One region of the Actinoplanes sp. NPDC019969 genome, then DNA from elsewhere that is predicted to be linked to it. Evidence: riboswitches for the same ligand, from Rfam matches in the RefSeq annotation. Region 1 holds a riboswitch; the other holds the start of a gene.
The links. A riboswitch is a leader RNA that binds a small molecule or an ion and turns the genes downstream of it on or off. The one in region 1 is predicted to bind ZMP and ZTP.
Positions count from the first base shown of each region.

Region 2: another riboswitch for ZMP and ZTP. It lies ahead of ACZ3II_RS10820 (benzoate/H(+) symporter BenE family transporter); the one in region 1 lies ahead of ACZ3II_RS15235 (bifunctional 5,10-methylenetetrahydrofolate dehydrogenase/5,10-methenyltetrahydrofolate cyclohydrolase).

Region 1 is NZ_JBVHFK010000004.1:398,381-406,829, reverse strand. Features, by position in the region: gene ACZ3II_RS15240 (class I SAM-dependent RNA methyltransferase) at 1-1,329, shown strand, start outside; gene ACZ3II_RS15235 (bifunctional 5,10-methylenetetrahydrofolate dehydrogenase/5,10-methenyltetrahydrofolate cyclohydrolase) at 2,540-3,397, opposite strand; ZMP/ZTP riboswitch at 3,410-3,494, opposite strand; gene dxs (1-deoxy-D-xylulose-5-phosphate synthase) at 3,636-5,549, shown strand; gene ACZ3II_RS15225 (outer membrane protein assembly factor BamB family protein) at 5,659-6,978, shown strand; gene ACZ3II_RS15220 (outer membrane protein assembly factor BamB family protein) at 7,012-8,340, shown strand; gene ACZ3II_RS15215 (outer membrane protein assembly factor BamB family protein) at 8,404-8,449, shown strand, end outside.
Region 2 is NZ_JBVHFK010000003.1:143,557-152,005, forward strand. Features, by position in the region: gene ACZ3II_RS10800 (flavin-containing monooxygenase) at 1-801, opposite strand, end outside; gene ACZ3II_RS10805 (TetR/AcrR family transcriptional regulator) at 945-1,583, opposite strand; gene ACZ3II_RS10810 (ArsR/SmtB family transcription factor) at 1,580-2,668, opposite strand; gene ACZ3II_RS10815 (MFS transporter) at 2,735-3,967, shown strand; ZMP/ZTP riboswitch at 4,004-4,090, shown strand; gene ACZ3II_RS10820 (benzoate/H(+) symporter BenE family transporter) at 4,111-5,322, shown strand; gene ACZ3II_RS10825 (ABC transporter ATP-binding protein) at 5,532-6,536, shown strand; gene ACZ3II_RS10830 (ABC transporter permease) at 6,533-7,171, shown strand; gene ACZ3II_RS10835 (ABC transporter permease) at 7,168-7,824, shown strand; gene ACZ3II_RS10840 (ABC transporter substrate-binding protein) at 7,824-8,449, shown strand, end outside.

The DNA.
Region 1 (8,449 bases):
GGCTACCTCCGGGCCGACGCCGTCGACATCCACGAGGCCTCCCCGGACCGGGTCACCCCGCCGTGCCCGTACGCCCATCCCGGCGGTTGCGGCGGCTGCGACCTCCAGCACGCCTCCGGCGACGCCCAGCTGCGCTGGAAGACAGCGGTGGTCCGGGAGCAGCTCACCCGTCTGGCCGGTCTCTCCCCCGAAGATCAGGATCAGATTTTCGTACGCGTCGAGCCGCTCCCGCCGGATTCCCACCGTTCCGTGAGCCCGCGGTTCCTCGAAGTCCCACCAAGCATCCCCGTCCCCCCATCCGATCCTCCCGCTCCGGCCGCGCCTGCCACCTCCGCTGCCCCCGCCGCCTCTGCTGCGCCCGCCGCGTCTGCCTCCCCCACGGCGCCCGCTGCGTCTACCGCCTCCGCTGCGTCTCCTGCTTCCGTCGCGGCCGCCGGGGACAGCGTCGGGGAGGGGGGCCGGCTGCTCGGCTGGCGTACCCGGGTCCGCTACGCGATCGACGCCGCCGGCCGGCCCGGCCTGCTGCAGCACCGCTCCCACCAGGTCGTGCCGATCGACCGCTGCCTGATCGCGCACCCGGCCATCCAGGAACTCGACGTCCTCACCAGCGACTGGCCCACCATCGACGCCCTCCAGGCCGTCGCCTCCACCAGCGGCGACGTCGCGGTGCTCGGCCGCCCGTCCGGCACCACCGGCGGCCCGGCCTCCGGCGATGATCTCGGCGAAGCTTCGGAGAGCGGCTCCCTGATCCGTCTCGCCGGCCCCGCCGAAGTCACCGAACTGGCCGCCGGCCGCACCTGGCGAATCCCCCCGCAAGGCTTCTGGCAGGTGCACCCCGCCGCGGCCCAAACCCTCGTGGACGCCGTCCTGGACATGTTGCGCCCCGCCGAGGGCGAAACCGCCTGGGATCTCTACGGAGGCGCGGGACTGTTCGCGGCAGCCGTCGCCGCCCGTACCGGGGCCCGCGTCACCGTCGTCGAATCCTCCCCGACCGGTGTGGCCGCCGCCCGCGCCAACCTCGCCGACCTCCCCGGCACCGACATCGTCGAAGCCCGCGTCGACATCGCCCTGTCCCGCCGCCGCGTCACCGCCCCGGTCGACCTGGTCGTCCTCGACCCACCCCGAGCCGGGGCCGGCGCCCGGGTGGTCCGTTCGATCGCTGCCGCCCGCCCCCGGGCGGTCGCCTACGTGGCCTGCGATCCCGCCGCCCTCGCCCGCGACCTGAAAACCTTCCGCTCCGAAGGCTGGCGCGTCGCCCAGCTACGTGCTTTCGACTGCTTCCCCATGACCCAGCACGTCGAATGCGTAGCCCTGCTCCTCCCCACCTGAGACCTCCGCTGGTCGTCAGGGCTGTCATGGCGCGGCCAAGACAGCCCTGACGACCAGCCGGCCAATCGAGGCACGCCCGGCTACCGATGCGAAATCGCAGGTCGCATCGTCCCTACCGGTCGGCTCGGGCCAGCGCCGGCCCTCAGGCAACCGGCGCGGAACTGTAGACCGCAATCGCCTCCGCCGTTCAGCGCGGGCCGGACCCCAGGCGACCGACGCGAGAGCGGACCGCAGCGCCTGTTGAGGTCAGCAAGCCGAAATTGTCGGAAAGAGCCACTACACGCGAGCACAAGATCTAAAAGCCGCCCAGGGTCGTTCGCTTGCCCCGAAATCAGTCTTCTGGGGTGCTGAGCGGCGAGCAGGCAAGCCCCTGTCCGAACGATGCGGTCACGATCACGCCTGAGGCCCCGCAACCCGACCATCGCGCACAGACTCGCCCCGATCACGGGATCGCGATACGGACGTGAGCAACCGACAAGAAGCCTCAAACCGGGTTACGTGTCTTAAGAGCCACAGGGCATCACCGTTGCGTGGCCACTGATTTTCTGCACTTCCGTGGCCACAGAGGTTTGCGTGGCCGTGGACGCTTCGGTTGCAGCCGCTAATCACCCCCGTAATTGCCGCAAGGTCGTATCCACGGAACTGCCCCGCAAAATGCCGTTGGTGTCGAGACAAGCGATTCTCCGACGCCCAGTGGTCTTTGCTGGGTGGCGGAGAATCGCCTGTCTCGACACCAACTTAGAGGCATTTTGCCGCGGAGCGAAGCGAAGCAAAGCCAGCACAGAGGGGCGAGTGGGCCGCATACCTTGTCCCGTGGGTGAGGGAGCCGGCACGCCTTGTCCCGTGGGTGAGGGAGTCGGTGTGCCTTGTCCCGTGGGTGAGAAAGCCGGCACGCCTATCCCTGCGAAGAGAAAGTCAAAGCGTCCAGAAACTGCTACGGCCGATCGCGTCACCCGTTTTCGTCCGGCTGGTTGTCTTGGCTGTCTCAGCGCAGCTGAGACAGCCAACACAACCAGCCGGGGTTGACCGGAACGCGCATGCATGAGTGGCGCCCGGGGTCCGGTCGTGAGGGGACGCCTGCCGTGGCCGCCGCGATTAACGGGACCTTGCGTGGCCCGTACCAGAGCATGGTGTGAGAGAAGCTCCGCGAACCGCAAGTGGGGGGGGCGAGCCGGATTCCGGAGAACCGGCCCGCCTGCCCCGGGGAGTGTCAGTTGGCGCGTTCGGCCGCGGTGACGGCGTTGCGGAAGAGCATGGCCACCGTGGTGGGGCCGACGCCGCCGACGCGGGGGGTGATGGCGCCGGCCACGTCGGCGCAGGATTCGTCGACGTCGGGGAGGAGGCGGCGGCCCTCGTAGCGGACGCCGGCGCCGATGACGACCGAGCCGGGTTTGACGTGTTCGGGTTTGACGATGCCGGGGACGCCGGCGGCGGCGATCAGGATGTCGGCGCGCTGGGTGTAGCGGGGCCAGTCCTTGACGCCGGTGTGCACGACGGTGACGGCGGCGTTGGCGGTGGGGCGTTTCTGGGCGAGCAGCATCGCCAGGGGGCGGCCGAGGGTGGCGCCGCGGCCCAGGATGACGACTTCGCGGCCGGAGACCTCGATGCCGTGGAAGGCGAGGAGCGCTTCGATGCCGGCGGGGGTGCAGGGGAGAGGGCCGGGCAGTCCGACGGCGAGGCGGCCCATGTTGAGCGGGTGCATGCCGTCGACGTCCTTGTCGGGGTCGAGGGTCTGCAGGGCGGCGTCGTAGTCCAGGTGGGCGGGGATGGGGTACTGGATGAGGACGCCGTGCACGTTCTTGTCGTCGTTGTAGCCGGCGATGACCTTGAGCAGGTCGGCCTGGGTGACGTCGCCGCTGAGGTGCTCGTGCGGGGACTCGAAGCCGAGTTCGGCGGCCTGCTTCTGCTTGATCCGGATGTAGCCGGCGCTGGCGTCGTCGTCGCCGACCAGGATGGTGGCGAGGCTGGGCTGGATGCCGCGGGACTTGAGGGCGGCGACCCGCGCGCGGACGTCGTCGAGAACGGACTCGGCGACGGGCGCGCCGGGAAGAAGACGTGCGGAGGACATGCGTTTCTCCTCGGCCGGAGCCCAGGCGGTCGACTCCGATGTGACGAGCTCCCCGATGGTTCGACCATCCCTGTGCCGCCAGTCGCTGCGTGCCTCCCAGGATGCCGGATGGCCTGGTTCCCCGGCCACCCGGGGCCGGAGATCCGCCGGTAGGGGGATGTTCCAATTGTGTGGAGGATTGGTGACGGTCCGTTCGCTCACGTCGCGACCGGGCACCGCACGGATAGACTCTCACCTCATGAGCGACTCCCCCTCGACCCCGGCCGGCCTGCTGTCCAGCATCACCAATCCCGGTGATCTGAAGCGACTGACCGCTGAGCAGCTGACCCTGCTCGCGGCCGAGATCCGTGACTTCCTGGTGGCCAAGGTCTCCCGGACCGGGGGTCACCTCGGGCCGAACCTGGGCGTGGTCGAGATGACCCTGGCGCTGCACCGGGTCTTCGACTCCCCCCGCGACAAGGTCCTCTTTGACACCGGCCACCAGGCGTACGTGCACAAGATCGTCACCGGCCGGCAGGACGGGTTCGACCTGCTCCGTCAGCGTGGTGGGCTCACCGGTTACCCGAGCCGGGCGGAGAGCGAGCACGACCTGATCGAGAACTCGCACGCCTCCACCGCCCTGTCCTACGCCGACGGCCTGGCGAAGGCGTACGCGCTGCGCGGTGAGGACCGGCACGTGGTCGCGGTCGTCGGGGACGGCGCCCTGACCGGTGGCATGTGCTGGGAGGCGCTCAACAACATCGCGGCGACCCGCAACCGGCTGGTCATCGTGGTCAACGACAACGGCAGGTCGTACGCGCCGACCATCGGCGGTCTCGCCGACCACCTCTCCACGCTGCGCCTCAACCCGGGTTACGAGCGGGTGCTCGACCTGGTCAAGGACGCGCTGGGGCAGACGCCGGTGGTGGGCAAGCCGGTGTTCGAGGTGCTGCACGCGGTGAAGAAGGGCATCAAGGACGCGGTCAGCCCGCAGCCGATGTTCGAGGACCTGGGCCTGAAGTACATCGGCCCGGTGGACGGTCACGACCAGCAGGCGATGGAGTCGGCGCTGCGGCGGGCCAAGGGCTACAACGCGCCGGTCATCGTGCACGCGGTGACCCGCAAGGGCTACGGCTTCCTGCCCGCCGAGCAGGACGAGGCGGACTGTCTGCACGGCCCGGGCAGCGCGTTCAGTGTGGAGACCGGCAAGCTGCTGGCCGCCCCGACGCTGAAGTGGACGAAGGTGTTCGCCGACGAGCTGGTGCGGATCGCCGACGAGCGGCCGGACATCGTGGGCATCACCGCCGCGATGGCGGAGCCGACCGGCATCGCCGCCCTGGCGAAGAAGTACCCCGAGCGGACGTACGACGTCGGCATCGCCGAGCAGCACGCGGCGACCAGCGCGGCGGGCCTGGCGATGGGTGGGCTGCACCCGGTCGTCGCCGTCTACGCGACCTTCCTGAACCGGGCCTTCGACCAGGTCCTGCTGGATGTGGCGATGCACGGGCTGCCCGTGACGTTCGTGCTGGACCGGGCCGGGATCACCGGGCCGGACGGGCCGAGCCACTACGGCATGTGGGACATGAGCGTCTTCGGTGTGGTGCCGGGGCTGCGGATCGCCGCCCCGCGGGACGCCGAGACGCTGCGTGAGGAGCTGCGGGAGGCGGTCGCGGTCGAGGACGGCCCGACGATCGTGCGGTTCCCGACCGGCAAGGTCGCGCCGGACACCCCGGCGATCCGCCGGGTGGGCCAGGTGGACGTGCTGCGCGAGGACGAGAGCAAGGACATCCTGCTGGTCGCGGTCGGCTCCTTCGCCGGGCTCGGCCTGGAGGCCGCGGAGCGGATCGCCGAGCAGGGGTACGGCGTGACGGTCGTCGACCCGCGCTGGGTCCGTCCCGTGCCGATCGAGCTGACCGGCCTCGCCGCCCAGCACCGGCTCGTGGTGACGCTGGAGGACGGCGTGCGGGCCGGCGGTGTCGGCGACGCGGTGGCGGCCGCCCTGCGGGACGCGGGCGTGGCCACGCCGCTGCGTGACTTCGGTGTCCCGGCCGGGTTCCACCCGCACGGCACCCGGGCCGAGATCCTGGCGTCTCTGGGCCTGACCTCGCAGGACGTGGCCCGCGAGGTGACCGGGACGATCACCCGCCTGGACGCGGGCGAGGTCCACGTCTGAGGGCCGGAGCGAGCGCGACAGGCGACCGGCGAGGTCCGCGGACAGGAGCCTGAACGAGGACGAAAAGACGAGCTGGGCAAGTTCGTTACGGAACCGTTACCTTTGATGGATGGGTGCGGACGCCGCGAACGGTCCAGTCGTCGTCATCGAGCTGGGGCTGGATCGGGGTGAGCCGGAGACCTACCGGCGGCCGGGGCGGCGTACCACGCCGCTCTGGCTGGCCCCGGCCCTCCTCGCGGTCCTGTCGCTGTTCGCCGTCACCGCGTCGGCGTCGCCGCCCGGCCCGCCGCTGGAGGTGCTGCTGCGGGTCGCGATCGGCCCCGGCGACCCCTATGTGACCCACGGCGATCAGCTGATCGTCCAGACGGCGGGCGAGCTGGCCTCGTTCGATCTGGAGACCGGCGCCCAGCAGTGGCGGGTGGAGCAGCGGATCCCGGTGTCCCGGCTGCGTACCGGTGGCGGCGGCGTGGTGCTGCTGCGCCCGTGGACGCCCGTGCGGATCGAGCCCGGCACCACAGCGGTCGCGCTGGACACCGGCGAGGTCCGCTGGCGCAACGACCGCAACGTGCTGAGCTTCGCCGACGGCATCGGCGGGGACGCCCTGATGGTCGCCGTGGACGGGGTGCGCGGCGCGGGCCGCCGGGTGGAACGGGCGGTCGAGGTCGTCGACCCGCAGACCGGCGCCGCGCGCTGGCAGGTGTGGGTGCCGTCCACGGCGGTGCTGCTGGGGTTGCCCGGCCACGACGCGGACGAGGCCCGCGTGGTGCTGGTGCACGACGATTCGATCGCCCGGCTGTACGACGTGGCGAGCGGTGACCTGCTGGCCGAGCGGCGGGTCCCGGCGGCCGACTACTCCCCGGAGAACACGGTGGTGACCGGCGGGATGATGCTGCTGCGGCATCCCGGGCCGGCCGGGATCGAGCTGTCCGCCTACGACGCGTGGACGCTGCGGCCGCGCTGGACGGTGCCGGTCCCGACGGCCCGGGAGGTCCTGGCGTGCGGCGGGTTCGCCTGTGTGATCGGGCTGGACGGGGTCCGGGTGGTCGACCCCGTCACCGGTGACGTGCTGTGGCATCGGCCGGGCTGGCGCACCGTCGAGCCGGCCGGCGAGCACCTGGTGGCGTACGCGGACGGCCCCGACGCGCCGTCCGCCCTGGTCGACCCGGTGACCGGCGCGGTGCTCGTGGATCTGACCGGCTGGCACCGGGTGCCCGGCAGCGCGTCCGGCGGGCGGCTGCTGGTGACCCGGGAGGCCGGTCCGGAGACGCGTAGCATGGTCGCGGTCGCGGGGCCCGGGATGTCCCGGCCACGTCCGCTCGCCGATCTGCCCGCCGGCGCCGGTGACTGTCAGGCTGTGCCGGCCCGGCTGATCTGCCGGTCGGTCTACGGCGAGGTGGTCGTCTGGGCGTACCGTGCCCCCGCCGGGTAGTCCGGCTGCCCGCGGGTCCAGGAGGTGCACGGCGTGACGGTGATCGAGCTGGATCGGGACACACCGCTCGATCCGGACGCCGGGCGTACCCCGCCGCCGTGGCGTTACCGCCGTCTCGGCCTGCTGCTGACGCTGGCGCTGCTCGCCGTGCTGGGTGGCGCGGCGACTCCGGCCGGCTGGTCCTGGCGTTATCTGGGTGAGCTGCCCGCCACCGAGGTGCGGATCCAGCTGGCCGGCGGTCTGCTCTTCACCGCGGAGCGGGCCGGCGCCCAGCGCCTTCTGCACGCCTGGAGCCTGCGGGGCCGGCCGGAGCGGCTGTGGACCGCCGAGGTGCCGATCGACTCGGAGGCCGGCATGTTCGATCCGATCCAGATCGAGCACACCGGCGGGGTGCTGATGCTGACCGGCGGGCGGGACACCGTCGTGCTGGATCCGGCGACCGGGCGCATCCGGTGGACCGGGCCGCGACGGCTGCTGGCCGGCTCCGGTGGCACCGGTGTGACGACGGAGCCGATCTTCCGGCCGGGCACGCTGTACGACCAGGACTCCGGCGACCCGGGGCGGCTCTACTTCTCGGCGGACGCGCAGCCGCACACCGAGCCGCCGTTGCGGACCGAGGTGCGCGGGCTGGACCTGGCGACGGGGGAGCCGCGGTGGACGTTCGAGCGGCCCGGCTCGGTGATCGTGGAACCGTTGCCGGCCGGCGACCCGGCCGTGCTGGTCACCTCCTCGGACCGGTTGTCGCTGGTCGACGGGCGGACCGGCGCGCTGCTGCGGGAGGCGGCGCTGCCCCGGCTGGACGGGTCCGGGCCGGGCAGCGCGTCGCTGCTGGACGGGGTGGCGCTGGTGGACTACCAGGAGGCCGGCAAGCAGGTGGGGTACGACGCCCGGACCCTGGACCGGCTGTGGACCCGGGATCTGGCGTACAGCCTGGACCCGGCCGACTGTCCCGGCCTGCTCTGCACCGGCGACCGGGACGAGACGCTGGTTCTCGACCCGCGGACCGGCGAGCCGGGGTGGCGGCTGCCGGCGGCGGACTACCTGAGCCGGCGCGCCGGGTACGTGCTGTGGACCGAGGCGTCGTCGGGGGCGCCGCTGCGGCTGGTCGACGCGTACACCGGGACGCCCCGGGCCGACCTGGCCGGATGGCGGCAGGAGGTGACCGCGCCGTCCGGGCGGATGCTGGTGCTGTCGCGCGGCAACCGGGGCGGCGGGCAGCTGTTCGGTCTGGTGCTGCCGGGCGAGCCGCAGGTGCGGGTGCTGGGTGTGGCCGACACCGAGGGGAGCGAGTGCGCGGCCGACGACCGGCACATCGTCTGCCGGGACGGGACCCGGCTGCGGGTCTGGGCGTTCCGGGAATGACCGCATCGACGCCGTTGACTGCACAATGGGGCGAGTCGTCCGACGGGAGCCCGGGTGCCTGACATGGTGATCGAACTCGGTGAGGTCACGGCCGGTGGGCCGGGTGGGG
Region 2 (8,449 bases), on a different contig from region 1:
GGCGGCCTCGGCCACGTGCGGGATGGCCTGGATGCCGGTGGCGCCGGTGCCGACCACGGCGACCCGCTTGCCGGCCAGGCCGGTCAGGTTGCCGGACTGGTCACCGCCGGTGTACCCGTAGTCCCACCGGCTGGTGTGGAACGTGTGCCCCTGGAACTCGTCGATGCCGGGGATGCCCGGCAGCTTCGGCTGGGTCAGCGTGCCCGACGAGATCACCACGTAGCGGGAGGTGAACTCGTCGCCGCGGTCCGTCTTCACGGTCCACTCGGCGGTCTCGTCGTCCCAGGTCAGCTCCACGACCCGGGTGTGGAACATGGTGTCGTCGTACAGCTCGAAGCGCTTCGCGATCGCGATGCAGTGCTGCCGGATCTCCTCGCCCGGCGCGTACCGCCACTTCGGCACGTAACCGACCTCTTCGAGGAGCGGCATGTAGACGGTCGCCTCGATGTCACAGTGGATACCGGGGTAGCGGTTCCAGTACCACGTGCCGCCGAAGTCGCCGCCCTCGTCGATCATCCGCAGGTCACGGACGCCGGCCTCACGGAGCTTGGCGCCGCTCAGCAGGCCACCGAACCCGCCGCCGATCACCGTCGCCTCGACCCGGTCCCGGACCGGCTCGCGCTCCTGGAACGCCGTGTACGGATCCTTGGCGTAGTAGCCGAACTCGCCGGCCGCACGCTGGTACTGGGTGGCCCCGTCCGGCCGGATGCGACGGTCACGTTCGGCCCGGTAGCGGGTGCGCAGGGCCTCCAGTTCCGCGGCGCTGAAGCGATGGGGCGAGCTGGGGATGGTGGGGGACATGCTGGGCCCTTCCGCGTGGTTCGTCCGGTGCGCAGATCCGATCAAGCGCCCAATTTAAAGCAACTGCTTGAACTTGTGGAGAGCGCGGGGGTCCGATGTGGGCGGTCCGCTTGCGGTTAACCCGTTGTTCTCCGTACGGGGGGTCAGGTCACGGGCGCTCGATACAGTCCCTCCAGGGCGTCGATGAGGCTGGTCGCGGTCGCCTCCCAGACGGGGCGGGCGTCGGCGCGGGCCGGCATCGTGCGTTCCCGCTGGGCGCAGAAGTGCAGGATCAGCGTGTGTGCCATGTCGTCGCGTTCCGCCTGGACCTTTCCGGTCAGCGCGGGCAGCTGCCGGTGCAGGCCGCCGAACACGGCGTGCAGGGTGGGCGCCTCGGCGACCTCGGCGGCGGCCAGCTCCCGCAGGTTCGGCTCGGTCATCAGCTGGGCGGCGAACCGGGCGTACCAGCTGGGGTTGCCGAGGTCGGCCAGGTGGTCGGTGATCGGCCGGACCACACAGGTCACCCAGTCCCGCAGGCGGGTGCTGTCCCGGTGCTGCCGCAGCAGCCGGCGCCGGATCACATCGGTCGGTTCCGCGTGCCGCCGGATGATCTCCCGGACCAGATCGTTCTTCCCCCCGAAGTGGTAACCGACGGCGGCGTTGTTGCCCTGCCCGGCCGCCTCACTCACCTGCCGGTTCGACACCGACGCCACACCGTGCTCGGCGAACAGCCGCTCCGCGGTCTCCAGGATCCGGACCCGGGTGCTCTCCACCTGCTCGGTGCGCGCCTTGACGTGACTCATGCTGGGCTCCGGTCCTCTGTGTCCCGTACAGGATAGGAGTGCCGTGAATCACGCTCGCGGGGGTCACCTTCCCCTTCGCCCGGCTTCCGATCGCCCTGTCCGTAATGCGGTGCCCGGGGCCCGGCGGCCAGGGCGTCGCCGAGGCCGGTCCGGCGGTAGAGCACCGAGCGGCCCGCGCGGGCGCGTTCCACCAGGCCGGATCGGTGGAGGACGGCCAGGTGGTCGCCGACCGCGCCGACGGCCATGCCGAGCGCCCGGGAGAGGTGGCTCGTGCTCGCCGGGCCGGCCAGCATGGTCAGGATCAGCGCGCGGGACCGGCCGATCAGCGCGGCCAGGTGTTCCGGCGCCTGCGGCGGGCCGTGCTCCAGCAGGGTCGCGACGCCGCGTGCGGGGTAGACGATCGCTTTCGGCCACGGCTCGTCGGCGAAGACGGCGTACTCCGGCCAGATGAAGACCGACGGGACCAGCAGCAGGCCCGCGCCGCCGAGATCGGTCGCCCCGCCCGAGCGGCCCACGAAGTCGATGCCGCCGTCCCGCCAGCGCACCTTCGGATGCAGCCCGGCCAGGGCGGCGGCCCAGCCGGCCCGGCCGAGGTCGGCGGAACGGTGCACGACGTCGCGTTCACACAGCAGCCGCAGGCGCGGCCAGTCGGCGGCGAGCAGGGCCGTCCATGCGGCGTCGAGGAAGACGGCGAGCCGGTCGAGCATGTCCGCCGAGGTCAGGAAGGTGCGGGCGGCCTCGGGCATGCGGTGGCCGAGGTAGAAGTCGAGTTCCTCGCGGACGCCGCCGGCCGGCGCCGCCCGCAGCGCCGCGAGATCGTCGCCGATCGTCTGGCCGAGCCGCTGCGGTGGCGGGCAGAGGAACGTCGCCCCGGACACCTCGGTGTGCAGCGCGAGGATCGCGGCGAGCGCCGGATCGTCGCGCAGGGCCGCGAACCCGGGCCGCAGCCGGGACAGCCACGCCTCGGAGACGCCGCGCGGGTGCGGGCCGGCCAGCGCGCGGATGAGACTGAGCAGGTCGAAGACGGGCGACAGGGCGAACCTGGTCCGCAGCAGATCCTCCGCACCGGCCACGAACCGCAACACGCCCCGACCTTACGTCACACGGCGAAACATTGGTGACCGGCGGCGGCCCGCCCCGATGCTGGCGCCATGACCGCTCCGGAACGCCAGGCCACCTATCGTGAGGTCTTCGCGGAACCCGTCTTCCGCACCCTGTTCGTCGCCCGCACCCTCGCGATCAGCGCGAACTCGCTGCAGATCTTCGCGCTGTCGGTGCTGGTCTACGCGACCACCGGGTCGCCGCTGATGAGCGCCCTCGCGTTCGGGGCCGGTTTCCTGCCCCAGTTCGCCGGCGGTCTGCTGCTCGGCTCGCTGACCGACCGGCTGCGCTCCCGGCCGCTGATCGTCGCCGGGTACCTCGCCGAGGGCGCCCTTGCCGCCGTCCTCGGCCTGGCCGGCCTTCCCGTCGTGGTGAACCTGCTGCTGGTCGGGCTGGTCGCCTGTGTCACCCCGGTGTTCGCCGGCGCCGCCTCCAAGGTCATCGCGGATCGGCTGACCGGCGACGCGTACGTCCTCGGCCGTTCCCTGACCGGCATGTCGGGATCCGCTGCCCAGTTGCTCGGCCTGGCCGGCGGCGGCGTCGCGGTGGCCGCGCTCGGGGCCGAGGAGGCCCTGCTGTTCGCCGCGGCGTGCCATCTGGTTGCCGCCCTTCTGGTCAGATCCGGTCTGCCGGGCGAGCCCGCCCCGGCCTCGACCGGCCGTGGGGGAGCGGTGCGGGACAGCTGGGCGGGCGCGACCGCCCTGCTCGGCGACCCGGTCGTCCGCCGGCTGCTGATCGTCCAGTGGCTGCCGTCGGCGTTCGCCGCCGGGGCGGAGGCCCTGCTCGTCGCCTACAGCGCCCGGCGCGGGTTCCCGGCCGGCGCCGGCGCTCTCCTGATGGCGGCTTCGCCGGCGGGGATGCTGCTCGGCAACTTCGGCATCGGCCGCCTGGTGCGCCCCGTCGTACGGGAGCGTCTCAGCGCCCCTCTCGTCGTCCTGCTCGGCGCGCCGTTCGTGCTGCTCGCCGCCGACCTGCCGCTGCCGGTCACGGTCGCGCTGCTGGCGGTGGCCGGCTGCGGCTTCGCCTACTCCATCGGCATCCAGCGCGAGTTTCTCGAAGCCGCCCCCGAGGATCGTCGCGGCCAGCTGTTCGCGCTGCTCACCACCGGTTTGATGGCGCTGCAGGGCGTCGGTCCGCTGATCGTCGGCGCCGTCGCCGAGTTCACCTCACCGGCCACCGCGATCGCCTGCGCCGGCCTCGCCACGGTCCTGATCGCCCCGCTCGTCCACTTCCGCCGGCCCCCGGCTCCGGCAGCCACGCTCGGGGGACGGACGGCCGGATAATGGGTGGCGGGCGGCTGGTGGGCGGCCGCTAGGGTGAGTCCGGGCCGTGACTGGCGTTCGGGTGGGTCACCATCGGGGAGCGGCCTGCCGATCATGGCTGAGCCGCGCGCCTGGGCGATCCGACGAGTCCCTGGAGCCCGCTCATGGCCGTACGGAACATCGCCCCCCTGCCTGCCGTCAACGCCGGTTTCCTCGCTGTGCTGATCGGGTTCACGAGTTCGGCGGCGATCGTGTTCAGCGCCGCCCGGGCCGCCGGCGCCGACGACGCCGAGCTGGCGTCCTGGATGCTGGCGCTCTGCGTCGGGATGGGCGTCACCTGCATCGGCCTGTCCCTGCGATACCGGGCGCCGATCGTGACGGCCTGGTCGACGCCGGGCGCCGCGCTGCTGGCCACCGGGCTGAGCGGGCACACGATGCCGGAGGCGATCGGCGCGTTCGTGGTCTCCGCGGCGCTGATCACCGTGACCGGGGTGACCGGCTGGTTCGGCCGGGTGATGGACCGGGTGCCGACCGAGCTGGCCGCCGCGCTGCTCGCCGGGGTGCTGATCCGTTTCGGTATGAGCCTGTTCTCGTCCGCCAACACCGACGTCACGCTGATCCTGGCGATGTTCGGCACCTACCTGGTGTGCCGGCGGTTCCTGCCCCGGTACGCGGTGCTGGCCGCGCTGCTCGTCGGCGTCACGGTGGCCGCCGTGACCGGCACGTTCCGGCCGGGAGCCGTCCGGTTCTCTCTCGCCGAGCCGGTCTTCACCATGCCGTCGTTCTCCTGGCAGGCGGTGATCGGGGTGGCGGTGCCCCTGTTCGTGGTCACCATGGCGTCGCAGAACCTGCCGGGTGTGGCGGTGCTGCGCAACGACGGGTACGAGGTGCCGGTCTCCCCGCTGATCACCTGGACCGGCACGGTGAACCTGCTGCTGGCCCCGTTCGGCGCGTTCGGCCTCAACTTGGCCGCGATCACGGCGGCGATCTGCACCGGCCCGCAGGCGCTGCCCGACCCGCGCCGCCGCTATCTGGCCGCCGTGTGGGCGGGCGTCTTCTACCTGATCGTCGGCGTGCTCGGCGCCACGATCACCTCGCTGCTCGGCGCGCTGCCCGCCGTACTGGTGCTCGGGATCGCCGGGATCGGGCTGCTCGGCACCATCGGCAGCTCACTGAGCACGGCACTGCGCGGTGACCGCTGGCGGGAGGCGGCCGTGGTCACGTTGCTGGCCACCGCTTCGGGGATCGAGATGCTCGGCATCGGCTCGGCGTTCTGGGGGCTGATCGCGGGCGTGCTCACGGCGTGGGCGACGGGTGCGCTGCGCCGCCGGGCCGAGGTCGTGCAGGGCGAGACGCACGAGGCGGAGCGATCCTGAGCGACGGTGGCGGGCGTATCGGATCATAGTTTCCGCGAGCGCCGGACCGGGGATCAAGCGCGCGATGGTGACCAGTGGCTTGTGACGCGCGTCGCGGGGTGACGTGATCGACACCGGGTCTGGCATGGTCGGGACGTGACTCGCATTGACATACTAATCATACCCATAGAGTATGAATTACAGGATCCACAAGATCGACCGGGAGCGCCATGATCACATTCGAGGACGTCGTCAAGGTGTACCCCGGCGGCAGCACAGCGGTGGACCACCTCAGCCTGGAGTTGCCCACCGGCAGGATCACCACGCTGGTCGGGCCGTCCGGCTGCGGAAAGACCACGTCCCTGCGGATGATCAACCGGATGGTCACGCCGACCTCCGGGCGGATCCTGATCGACGGCGAGGACGTGGCGGGCAAGGACGAGGCGCTGCTGCGGCGCGGCATCGGCTACGTCATCCAGCATGCGGGCCTCTTCCCGCACCGGACAGTCCTGGACAACGTCGCCACCGTGCCGGTGCTGCTCGGCGAGACGCGCCGGGCCGCGCGCACCAAGGCGCTAGCGCTGCTGGAGCGGGTCGGGCTCGGCGAGGACTTCACAAAACGCTATCCGGCACAGCTCTCCGGTGGCCAGCAGCAGCGGGTCGGGGTGGCCCGGGCGCTGGCCGCCGATCCGCCGATCATGCTGATGGACGAGCCGTTCAGCGCGGTCGACCCGGTGGTCCGCGCGCAGTTGCACCAGGAGTTCCTGCGGCTGCAGCAGGATCTGGGCAAGACCATCGCGATGGTCACCCACGACATCGACGAGGCGATCAAGCTGGGCGATCACGTCGCGGTTCTCCGTGCGGGCGGTCACCTCGCCCAATTCGGTACGCCGCGCGAACTGCTCGCCGAGCCCGCCGACGATTTCGTCGCCGAGTTCGTGGGCCGCGACCGGGGCCTGCGCAGCCTGTCCTTCGACACCGCCTCGCAGCTGCCGGTGAAGCCGGTCGACGGCCTGTCGCTCGACGACTCCGGCCGGCCCCTGGGCTGGCCCGGCCCGGACGGGCTGCAGCCCACCGGCGGCGTGTTCACCAAGGAGGACTCGCTGCGCACCGTGACCGACCTGGTGATCAGCTCCCCGGTCGGGATCGCCGTGCGGGTCGGCCCGGACGGCGCCGCCGACGGCCTGGTCAGCCACCATGACCTGGCCGACTATCTGGCGAGCCGCCGCTCATGATCCAGTACCTGCAGAACAACTCCGAGATCGTCTGGCAGGCGCTCCAGGAGCACCTGTACCTGGCGTTGCTGCCGGTGCTGCTCGGGTTCGCGATCTCGCTGCCGCTGGGCTATCTGGCGGTCCGGTTCTCCTGGCTGTACCACCCACTGGTCAACACCTTCGGGGTGCTCTACTCGATCCCGTCGCTGGCGCTGTTCGTGTTCCTGCCGGTCCTGCTCGGCACCAAGGTCCTGTCGCCTGTCAACATCGTGGTCGCGCTCACCATCTACACGGTCGCGCTGCTGGCCCGTACCGTCGCCGACGGCCTGCGCTCGGTGGACCCGATCGTCATCCAGGCCGCCACCGCGATGGGTTACCGCCGGCTGCGCCGTCTCACCGCGGTCGAGCTGCCGATCGCGCTGCCGGTCATCCTGGCCGGGCTGCGGGTCGCCACCGTCTCCAACATCAGCCTGGTCAGCGTCGGCTCGCTGATCGGCATCGGCGGCCTGGGCCAGCTGTTCACCCGCGGCTTCCAGCTGTTCTACATCGAGCCGATCCTGGTCGGCATCATCCTGTCGGTGCTGCTGGCCGGCCTCGCCGACCTGATCATCGTGCTCGTGCAGCGGGCGATCACCCCGTGGACGCGTGCCGCATGAACCTCTCCTACCTCACCGACCCCGCCCACTGGGACCCCAGCACACCGGGCGGCATCCCGCAGCTGATCCTGTCCCACCTGGGGTACACCGCCCTCGCCCTGCTGCTCGGCGTGATCATCGCGCTGCCGGTCGGGCTCTACATCGGCCACACCGGCAAGGGGTCGTTCATCGCGATCAACGCGGGCAACGCCGGCCGGTCGCTGCCCACCCTCGGCCTGTTGATGCTGATGGTCACCCTGCTCGGGCTGGGCCTGCTGCCGGTGCTGATCGCCCTCACCGTGCTGGTCATCCCACCGATCCTGACCTCGGCGTACGCCGGGATGCGCACCCTGGACCACCGGGTCGTCGACGCCGCCCGGGGGATGGGCATGCGCTCCTGGCAGGTGCTCGCCCGCGTCGAGCTGCCGATGGCCCTGCCGGTGCTGATGAGCGGTTTCCGCAACGCCGCGCTGCAGGTCGTCGCCACCGCCACGGTGGCGGCCGCGGTCGGTCTCGGCGGGCTGGGCCGGCTGCTCATCGACGGCCTCGCCGTCAACGACTACTCCAGGGTTCTGGCCGGCGCCATCGTGGTCGCCGGTCTGGCCGTGCTCGTCGATCTGTTCCTGGCGCTCATCCAGCGCTGGATCGTCTCACCCGGATTGAAAGGCTCCTGATGAAACGGTTTTTGACCGCCCTGACCCTCCCCCTGGCCCTGACCCTGGGTCTCACCGCGTGCGGTACCGACAGTGATCCGCTCGCGCCCTCCGCCGGCGCCTCGGGTGCGGCGGGCGGCGCGGTCACCGTCGGCTCGGCGAACTTCCCGGAGAGCCAGCTGCTCGCCGAGATCTACTCGCAGGCCCTCGAGGCCAAGGGGGTCAAGGTCACCCGCAAGTTCAACATCGGCGCCCGTGAGGTCTACCTCAAGGCGCTGCAGGACGGCTCCATCTCGCTCCTTCCCGAGTACAACGGGGCGCTGCTGGCCTCGCTGTCGACCGGTGGGGTGCCGGAGGGCGTCTCCAGCCCCACCGACGTGCTCGCCGCCCTGAAGAAGGTGCTGCCGGCCGGCACCGAGGTCCTCGAGCAGTCGGCCGCCGAGGACAAGGACACCCTGACCGTCACCTCGGAGGTCGCCACCAAGAACAACCTCAAGAGCATCGAGGACCTGAAGGCGGTGGCCCCGACGCTGGTCGCCGGCGCCGGGCCCGAGTTCGCCGAGCGGCACCAGGGTCTCAAGGGCCTCGAGTCGGAGTACGGGGTGAAGTTCAAGGAGTTCAAGCCGCTGGACGCCGGTGGCCCGCT